DNA from 3 places in the Blautia sp. RTP21359st1_E11_RTP21359_211015 genome. Region 2 is predicted to be linked to each of the others. Evidence: riboswitches for the same ligand, from Rfam matches in the RefSeq annotation. Region 2 holds a riboswitch; each other region holds the start of a gene.
The links. A riboswitch is a leader RNA that binds a small molecule or an ion and turns the genes downstream of it on or off. The one in region 2 is predicted to bind thiamine pyrophosphate.
Positions count from the first base shown of each region.

Region 1: another riboswitch for thiamine pyrophosphate. It lies ahead of thiW (energy coupling factor transporter S component ThiW); the one in region 2 lies ahead of thiC (phosphomethylpyrimidine synthase ThiC).
Region 3: another riboswitch for thiamine pyrophosphate. It lies ahead of thiS (sulfur carrier protein ThiS); the one in region 2 lies ahead of thiC (phosphomethylpyrimidine synthase ThiC).

Region 1 covers NZ_JBDGAB010000025.1:42,172-45,436, reverse strand. The annotation lists gene AB5026_RS10240 (aldo/keto reductase) at 1-560, shown strand, start outside; TPP riboswitch at 884-986, shown strand; gene thiW (energy coupling factor transporter S component ThiW) at 1,323-1,877, shown strand; gene AB5026_RS10230 (hydroxyethylthiazole kinase) at 1,840-2,742, shown strand; gene thiE (thiamine phosphate synthase) at 2,759-3,265, shown strand, end outside.
Region 2 covers NZ_JBDGAB010000012.1:72,840-76,104, reverse strand. The annotation lists gene thiC (phosphomethylpyrimidine synthase ThiC) at 131-1,435, opposite strand; TPP riboswitch at 1,600-1,708, opposite strand; gene AB5026_RS06365 (bile acid:sodium symporter family protein) at 1,911-2,912, opposite strand; gene panC (pantoate--beta-alanine ligase) at 2,916-3,265, opposite strand, start outside.
Region 3 covers NZ_JBDGAB010000064.1:106-3,370, reverse strand. The annotation lists gene thiH (2-iminoacetate synthase ThiH) at 1-231, opposite strand, end outside; gene AB5026_RS16380 (thiazole synthase) at 425-1,210, opposite strand; gene thiS (sulfur carrier protein ThiS) at 1,374-1,577, opposite strand; TPP riboswitch at 1,827-1,934, opposite strand; gene AB5026_RS16370 (Ig-like domain-containing protein) at 2,026-3,144, opposite strand.

The DNA.
Region 1 (3,265 bases), on a different contig from region 2:
CGCTTGAGGAGACTATGGGGGCGCTGGCAACAGCGGTTCAGCAGGGCAAGGCCCTCTATGTGGGACTTTCCAATTATGATGGAAAAACCTTAAGCCAGGCAGCAGCGATCCTGAAGGATCTGAAATGCCCCTTTGTGATCAACCAGAACCGGTATTCCATTTTTGACAGAACAGTGGAAGAAAACGGTCTCAAGAGAACCACCGGCATTTTGAAAAAAGGTCTGATCACCTTCAGCCCTCTTGATCAGGGACAGCTGACAGACCGTTACCTGAACGGGATCCCGGAGGACAGCCGTATCCGCAAAGATGGAAGATTCCTTAAGGAAAGTGTGCTGACGCCGGAGCGTCTGGATCAGATCCGGAGACTGAACGATCTGGCAGCCCAGCGTGGAGAGAAGCTGGCTGATATGGCGCTTGGCTGGCTGCTTCAGCATAAGGAAGTTACCAGTGTTCTGATCGGAGCTTCCAAGCCGCAGCAGATCCTTGATAATGTGAAAGCGATCCACTGTGCACCGTTTACAGCTGAGGAGCTGCGTCTGATCGACGAGATCTCAAAATAAGATTTATATACTTCCTGTTTTACTATGAAAAGTAGTGAAGCAGGGAGTTTTTTATGTCGAAATAATTGTTTAACTGAATTAGGAAAGTTTCCGGGTTACTGTTCACTGGTAATATTCCGCGAGGTGTTTTTTTGTGAGCGAAGGTCACAGAAAACCCGAGACATACCGCGCGAATTTATGCGATTAGCATAAATTCTGTGCATCGCGAAGCGTGTTGCTGAGAACGGAGTGAACAGTAACGTCTCCGGCGGGAGTGCAAAGAGCAATAAGCAGTGGAGGTTTGACAACGGGATAGGTGTGTGCTATATTGAAAAACAGAAAAGAAAAGAGCCAGCGGGAGCTTGTGTGACAGGCTGAGAGGAAGATAGATCTTCGACCGTACCTGATTTGGGTAATGCCAACGGAGGGATTGTGATCTGAGAGCGTGTCTCCGTGGAGTTTGCCATGGGATGCGCTCTTTTCGGATGCAGGAATGGAACTGGAATGGTCTGACAATGTGGGGATGTGAAAGTGACAGAGACTGCATGTGGAGCTTCTGCGGCGAGCGGGCAGGAAGGGGAGCGCCTTAATGTCTGGCAGGAGAGTGATATTCCGGAGGATTTTTCCGGAAGGATCATGTAAGCGATGGGAATCCGTGTTTTCGGAGTGAGAGGAAGTAAGGGAACTTCGACCGCCAAAATCTAAGGGCAGACTGCAGCAGACGGGAAGCTTTTGCCCGGATCTGACAGGGCTCTGCCTGATATTTCAGGGAGGAAAAACACTATGGAAAAACAAAGGATGCACACGCTTCGTATGGTAATGCTGGCAATGATGGTTGCGATCGGTGTCGTTATTTCACCGATCCTGAGGATTGAGGGAATGTGCCCCACGGCGCATCTTGTCAATATCGTATGCTCGGTTCTGATGGGACCGTGGTATTCCCTTCTCTGTGCGACCATGATCGGCGTGATCCGTATGATGTTCATGGGAATCCCGCCACTTGCACTGACCGGTGCAGTATTTGGCGCATTCCTTTCAGGTGTGTTCTACAGACTTTCCAAAGGCAAGATCATTTGCGCGGTGATCGGTGAGATCTTTGGAACAGGTATCATCGGATCCATGGTTTCTTATCCGGTGATGGCATTCCTGATGGGAAGAGGCGGACTGACAGCATTTTATTATACGCCGATGTTCCTTGCAGCAACCACAATGGGAGGATGTGTTGCCTATATTTTCCTGAAGGCTCTGAGTAAAGCAGGTCTTCTGGTGAAATTCCAGGCAGCTTTGGGTTCAAAAACATATGAGACAAAGAATTTTACAACTGCGAAAGCGAATTAAAGAAGAAAAGCCGCTGATCCATTGCATCACCAATCCGATCTCGATCCATGACTGTGCCAACGTGGTCCTTGCAGTAGGTGCAAGGCCGATCATGGCGGAGCATCCGGCAGAGGTGACAGATATTACGGCATCGGCTGGTGCGCTGATGCTGAATCTCGGGAATATTACCGATGCCAGGATCGAGTCAATGAAGCGTTCTATGAGAACAGCGATGGAAAATAAGATCCCGGTTCTTCTGGACCTGGTAGGGGTTGCCTGCAGTGATCTCAGGCTGGATCTGGCACGGGAGCTTTTAAGGATCGGTCATCCGGCAGTGCTGAAGGGAAATATGTCAGAGCTTCTGGCTGTTTCCGGGCTGCCGTCTCATGCGATCGGAATCGATGCGGGTGTCGAGGATGCTCTGACTGAGGAAAATATCGATGGAGTCAGTGAAGTGCTTAAGGCTTTTTCTAGAAATAATCAGGCAATCGTGCTGGCTACCGGGAAACAGGATTTTGTTACGGATGGTGAACGGGTTGTTTTGGTACAAAATGGCAGTGCGGCGCTGTCCGGGATCACAGGAACCGGCTGTATGGTCGGTGCACTGACTGCTGCGTTTTTGCCGGGGTGCGAAGATAATATTGCGAAAGAAATGACGGATAGTATAGAGGCAGGTGTCTGGTCTGGCGTTGAGACGGAATTAAATGGGAGATCCGGGAATTATCTGGCTGCGGCAGTGCTTGGTACTGCACTTATGGGTATCGCCGGCGAGGAAGCGGAGAAGATTTCCCGCGGTCCGGGAAGCTTTCAGGTAAATCTGCTGGATGAGATCTATGGGCTTTCGGATCGACAGCTGCTGGATCTGTTGAAGATTGAAATGTACTGAAAAAGAGGGGATTAGGATGGATAGAAAAGATTTGGATGTAACGTTGTATCTGGTGACGGATAGTTCTTATCATACGGAGGAGTCTTTGCTCCGTACGGTTGAGGAGGCTTGTAAGGGTGGTGTGACTCTGGTCCAGCTTCGCGAGAAGAATAAGGGTGGACGGGAGTATCTGGATAAGGCTTTTAAGGTGAAGGAGATCACAGATCGTTACAATGTGCCGCTGATCATTGATGATCGTGTGGATGTGGCGCTGGCCTGTGATGCGGCTGGTGTGCATGTTGGAGCTTCTGATATTCCGGTTGCTGTGGCAAGGAAGCTGATGGGACCGGATAAGATCGTGGGGGCTACTGCCAAGACGGTGGAGGCTGCTGTGAAGGCTTATGAGGATGGTGCGGATTATCTTGGTGTGGGGGCGATTTATCCTACTACTACTAAGGTTGTGACGATCCTTACCAAGGTTTCTACGTTGAAGGATATCTGTGAGGCGGTTCCGATTCCGGCGGTTGCGATCGGGGGATTGAAT
Region 2 (3,265 bases):
CATCAGACTTTCCACAATTTCAGCATTACTGTTCTTTCCATATCCGCATTCGATCAACCAGTTTTCTGGCTGGATACTGCCAACACCACGTTCTACTGTGATGCTGCATGCTCATATGCATTCTGTATTCTTACAGAATATCGATATGCTCTCCTGCAAGTGCCTTGTTCATGCTTCGTACTGCGCAGAATTTACCACACATGGAGCAGGTATCCTCATGCTCCGGTTTGCGCTCGTTCCAGATACGTTTTGCTGTTTCCGGATCCATGGCGCATTCCCACTGTGCCTCCCAGTCAAGCTTTCTTCTGGCATCTGCCATCTTGTCATCGATCTCACGGGCACCGCGGACACCTTTGGCAATGTCTGCTGCATGAGCTGCGATCTTAGATGCCATGATTCCCTGTTTTACGTCCTCAAGATTCGGAAGTGCAAGGTGCTCGGCCGGTGTTACATAGCAGAGGAATGCTGCTCCGGACATAGCAGCTACTGCTCCGCCGATCGCGGATGTGATGTGGTCATATCCCGGTGCAACGTCAGTTACGATAGGTCCTAATACATAGAACGGTGCACCCTGACAGATGGACTGCTGTACTTTCATATTTGCCTCAACCTGATCAAGCGGCACATGTCCCGGTCCCTCAACCATAACCTGAACGTCCTTTTCCCATGCACGTTTGGTCAGCTCGCCAAGACGTACAAGCTCCTCGATCTGGCATACGTCTGTTGCGTCAGCCAGACATCCCGGACGGCAGGCATCTCCAAGGGAGATGGTCACATCATACTCGCGGCAGATATCCAGGATCTCGTCGTAGTATTCATAGAACGGATTCTCCTCACCGGTCATGCACATCCATGCAAATACAAGAGATCCTCCTCTGGAAACGATATTCATTTTTCTCTTGTGGTTACGGATCTGGTCGATGGTCTTTCTTGTGATTCCGCAGTGAAGAGTTACGAAGTCAACACCATCCTGTGCATGGAGTCTTACTACATCGATAAAATCTTTAGCTGTCAGCGTATCAAGATCTCTCTGATAGTGGATAACGGAATCATAAACCGGAACGGTTCCGATCATTGCCGGACACTCGGATGTAAGCTTGCGTCGGAACGGAATGGTATTTCCGTGGGAAGAAAGATCCATGATAGCATGGGCGCCCATGTTTACAGCTTCCATTACTTTCTGCATCTCTACATCGTAGTCCTTGCAGTCTCTGGATACACCAAGGTTTACATTGATCTTGGTGCGGAGCATGGAACCTACGCCCTCCGGATCGATACATTTGTGATTTTTATTTGCACAGATCGCCACCTTACCGGAGGCTACCAGCGGAAGCAGTTCCTCTGTTGTCATGCGTTCCTTCTTAGCTACGATCTCAAGCTCAGGTGTGATGATGCCTTTACGGGCTGCCTCCATCTGTGTACTGTAATTTCTCATGTAAAAAAAATCTCCTTCCATAAATTCTTTGTGTTTATACAACAAAAAACCGGCTGCTGCAACGCATACGCATCACGGCAACCGGCTCTTACTCTTACGTACTTAATGAAAATCTTCTGTACTTCTGATCTCTTCTGTACTCTCTGATCTTCTGTGTCTTTAAGAATCCTTCGTGCATATGTCCCTACGTTGGCATTATCCAAATCAGGTTATGGGTCAAGACATTTACAGTCTACTCTCAGCTCGCTTCAGCGGGCCCCCCTGTTTTCATATGTTGGGGACGTTTGTTCGTCCATGTGGTTATTATAGTATACCGGCTAAAATTTGTAAACCACAATTCTGCATTTTATGACTTTTTCTTTCGACATAATCTGTCATTTTATCTCTCAAACTCCCCGGGATCTTTCTTTACAGACATTCTTCCACAGCTTTGCTGTTCCCCGTCAGGAGGACATCCGCAATCCGCATTCACTGCTTATTGCTTTTCGCAATTACAGCAGTCGATTTCCCTGATCCGGTCAAGCTCTGCAAGGTTTTCTGCACCTGCACGGCGGATCCCCGCAAAAATGGAACCCGCAATATTGTGCCATACACTGAAGATCGCGCCCGGAAGTGTTGCAAGCGGATTGGCTGCAAAATTAGCTGCTGCCAGTGAGACAGCAAGGCCACTGTTCTGCATACCTACCTCTATAGCTATAGCTGTTGTTCTGGAATACTCCACATGGAAGATTTTTGCAGCCAGAAATCCCAGCATCATACCGCAGAAATTGTGGATCGCCACTACTCCAAGCACCAGAACTCCACAGCTTACGATCTTCTCTGCATTTACAGCCACAATTCCTCCGATGATCATAACAATAGCTACAACCGACACCAGCGGCATAACATCGGATACCTTATCCACATGCTCTCCCGCAAGGCTCCGAAGAAAAACTCCCAGGAGAACCGGGATCAGAATTACCTTTACCACAGAAAGCACCATGGCCCAGAAGGATACTTCCACCCAGGCTCCTGCCAGAACATATACAAGAAACGGTGTCATCAACGGTGCTGCCAGTGTGGAAACTATAGTCATTCCCACAGAAAGCGCCACATCACCTCCTGCGATATAGGTGATCACATTGCTGGCTGTTCCGCCCGGACAGCATCCCACCAGGATCACTCCCAGTGCCAGATCTGCCGGAAGGTTCATCACTTTACACAGAAGCCAGGCGATCACCGGCATAATGGTATACTGAGCCACTGCACCGATCACCACTTCTTTGGGTCTGGAAAAAATTGCCCGGAAGTCATCCAGTTTTATGGTCAGGCCCATACCAAACATGATCACTCCCAGAAATACAGACGTATAGTTCGTCATCCAGGAAAATCCGTCACGCCAGAAAAAAGCCAGGCAGGAAAAAGCGATGATAATGATCCCGATATATCTGGATGCTAGGCTGCTGATAATTCCGATTTTCTTTAAAACTTTTCCCATACATTATACCTCGTAGCTGAAGTTGTCGATCAGTCTTGTTTTTCCGATGTAAACAGCCATTGCTACAAGAACGCTGCGGTCAGCTTTTTCCACCGGCTGCATGGTAAGTGCATCTACCATGGATACATAATCAATCTTTGCCAGAGGCTCTGCTTCGATCACTGCTCGCATTTTTCCGAGAAGCTCTTCTGCCGGGATTCCTGCGTGAATGGCTTCCTGTCCGGCTTTTACTGCCTTTGACAGGCAAAGAGCTGCTTTTCTCTCTTCAGGGCTTAAGTATGTATTTCTGGAGGATTTTGCAAGTCCGTCCTCCTCACGGATGATCGGACAGCCTACGATCTCAATATCGAAGT
Region 3 (3,265 bases), on a different contig from region 2:
GTCATGAACAAGCGCTCTCCGTACATCCGCTTCTGTGTACTTATCATAATCATATGCGTTCATTGCGGAAATAACCTGATCCATTACATCAGATTCTTCCAGCTGTTCCATATCCGGAAGGTACTTCATGTGATCGATACGGTTCTTTTTCATATCTTCCAGAATTTCTTCATTTACAATACTTTCATTAAAATGGCCGTCCTGCTGACTGGCCTGTACTGTTTCTGCCATTGTTGTTGTGTCGCTCCTCTCGTACTTTTATTATTTTCAAATTTGTAATATTTCAGTATCTGTTTTTAGCCATTCGTTTTCTTTTCTGCTCTGGTTGATCTGCATCAAGTGAATATTCGCAATCCGCTTTCGCTACACAGATTTCCCCTTAATAACCGTATATTTCCGAGTCTTTCAATATACTGTCATTATTTTACTCATGCAAAAATCCGGTCAGCGGTGAGGATGCACTTGCACCTCTCTCCAGAGTTCTTCCCATACCGGAAAGATATGCACTTCTTCCTGCCTCAATAGCTTTCTTAAAGGCTTCCGCCATAACACGGACGTCTCCTGCAGTTGCAATGGCTGTATTTGCCATAACTGCTGCAGCACCCATTTCCATAGCCTCACATGCCTGTGACGGGCGGCCGATTCCTGCGTCCACGATGATCGGAAGGTCGATCTCGTCGATAAGGATCTGGATGAATTCTTTTGTACAGATTCCTTTGTTGGAACCGATTGGAGAGCCAAGTGGCATTACACAGGCAGCTCCTGCATTCACCAGATCTCTGGCTGCATTCAGATCCGGATACATGTATGGCATAACTACAAAGCCCTCTTTTGCAAGGATCTCTGTTGCCTTGATGGTCTCGTAATTATCCGGAAGAAGATATTTGGAGTCATGGATAACTTCGATCTTTACAAAATCTCCGCATCCAAGCTCGCGGGAAAGTCTTGCGATACGAACTGCCTCTTCTGCATTTCTGGCGCCGGACGTATTCGGAAGAAGCGTAACATTCTTCGGAATATAGTCCAGAATGTTCGCAAGTCCACCCTCATTTGCACGGCGCAGGGCAAGTGTTACGATCTGAGTTCCTGCTTTTTCAATACATGCTTTTACAAGCTCCAGGGAAAATTTTCCGGAACCAAGGATAAAACGGGAAGTAAACTCATGGCCTCCCAGGATCAGTTTGTCTTCATTTGTGTTTGCTGTTGTCATTTTTTATGTCCACCTTTCTTTATGTCTGTTTGCAGAAAATATTTCCACCGATTTATAACCAGCGCCTTCTTCTGCCAGATCATTCTTCATCTGCATTTTTTCAGTAACTTATCTGTCAGTTACTGCCGTGGTATATCTACCTAATTTTATCTCTATAGCGACATCAGCAGCTTCCGCCGCCCATAAACTGCAGAATCTCCACAACATCGCCATCTTTCAGTACTGTTGTATCGTAAGTATCTCTCTTAATGATTTCTTCATTCAGCTCTACTACAACCTGCACCGGAACATAGTTACATGCTTCTAGATATTCTGTTACTGTCACCGGCTTTTCCAATGTTCTGCTTTCACCATTTACTGTGATCATGATCTCTCCTTTCCGGAAACTTCAAAAGCTATTCGTCAATAAAAAAAGAGTTCACAAAGAAATACACCCGCGGTGGTGCACCCCTTCATGAACTCAGTTCACTCTCAAATTTCCCAATATTCAATTGTCGATACCGGGGTTAAAAGCGTTCGCTCTTGATCCCTTCCCTGTAAATCCTGATCTTACGTATTCAATCGGATAAAAACATCCGCATCCAATAAAAAAGGAGATACACCAAAGTATCTCCCGTAAATTCATCTTATACGTTCCTACGTTGGCATTATCCAAATCAGGTATAAGGGTCGAAGTTGAAGACTTCCTCTCAGCCTGCCATCACAAGCTCCCCTGTTATTTACATGGTTTAGTATAATTCCGATTCTGCTTCATGTCAAGAACAATAAATTTTGGTTTTATTTGCCGGTTTTATTTGCAGAGTGAACAGTAACTTTTATTTATAAGCAGTGAATCCCAGATCTTTCATTGTCAGATTTAAATTCTTTTTCAGATAATCATTTGCTACTTTCATTGTCGCTTTCATCATAATATTGGAAGAATCCTGCAGATCTGTCATCGCTTTTTTTCCGTTTGTATACAAGAAAGTCAGATTCTGACCCTTATAAGCAGATGCTTTTGTAGAAGAAGTCACCAGCAGAAAGACTTCATTTGTAGACAGGGCGGACTTCACACTGACCGTATCAGATTTCACACAGTTTCCGATAATATCCAGTCCGGCAAGGATTCCATCTGAAGGCATAGAGAGCAACATCCCAATATCTATCTTATCTTCTTTCTTCAGATAACCGATCATCAGAGTACTTTCTTTATCTACTTTGACATTTATAAACTGATTTCCGTCTTCAGTATATTTACCTTTCTGACTGATGTATTTTTTCAGTTTGCTATAATTCTGCGTCAATCTGGTATTAGCCGAGGTCGGATTCTTTACAGTAACCTTGCAGGTGAATTTTCTGCCGCCAAGAGTCGCTGTGATAACCGCTGTTCCTGTTTTTACCGCGGTGATCTTTCCGGCAGAAGTTATCTTGACAACATTTGTGTTGCTGCTCTTCCATGACGGTTTCAGACTGGTGCCTTTGATCTTCAGTGTATAAGTTTTTTTCGGTGCCAGTGTCAGGCTGGTCTTATTCAGGGTGAGATAATTCAGACCTGCGATTGCTGTCAGTCCTTTTTTATTATAGCTACTCCAGATCGTATTTTTTCCGGATTTCCGGTAAGCTCTCACTGTGTAAGTATAGCTTACTCCGGTACTTACTTTTGTATCGGTAAACGTAACATTTTTGCTTCCTGTGATGTTTTTTACTGTTTTCCATCCGCTGTTTCCGGTCTTGCGGTATACCCGGTATCCGGCAACTCCTTTTACCTGTTTCCAGCTGAAAATAATCTTATTCCTGCCGGAGATCTTAATAGAAGACATAGTCGGCGTTGCTACGTCTATCGCCGCCTGTACTTCTGTCGCACTGATCAACTCCGGAACCGCAGCTGGTGCCGCCGTTGCAATCATAAAACCTGTCAAAATGCCACATAAAGCTTTTTTCCAATTTCTTCTCATACGCTTTTTTCCTTTCTGCTTTGTGGTATATCTAGATTCCCTAACAAATATAGTATACATTACAAAAAATATTCCTGCTATGATATTTTTCACCGAATCGGGGCTTTCGGTGAAATTCGGC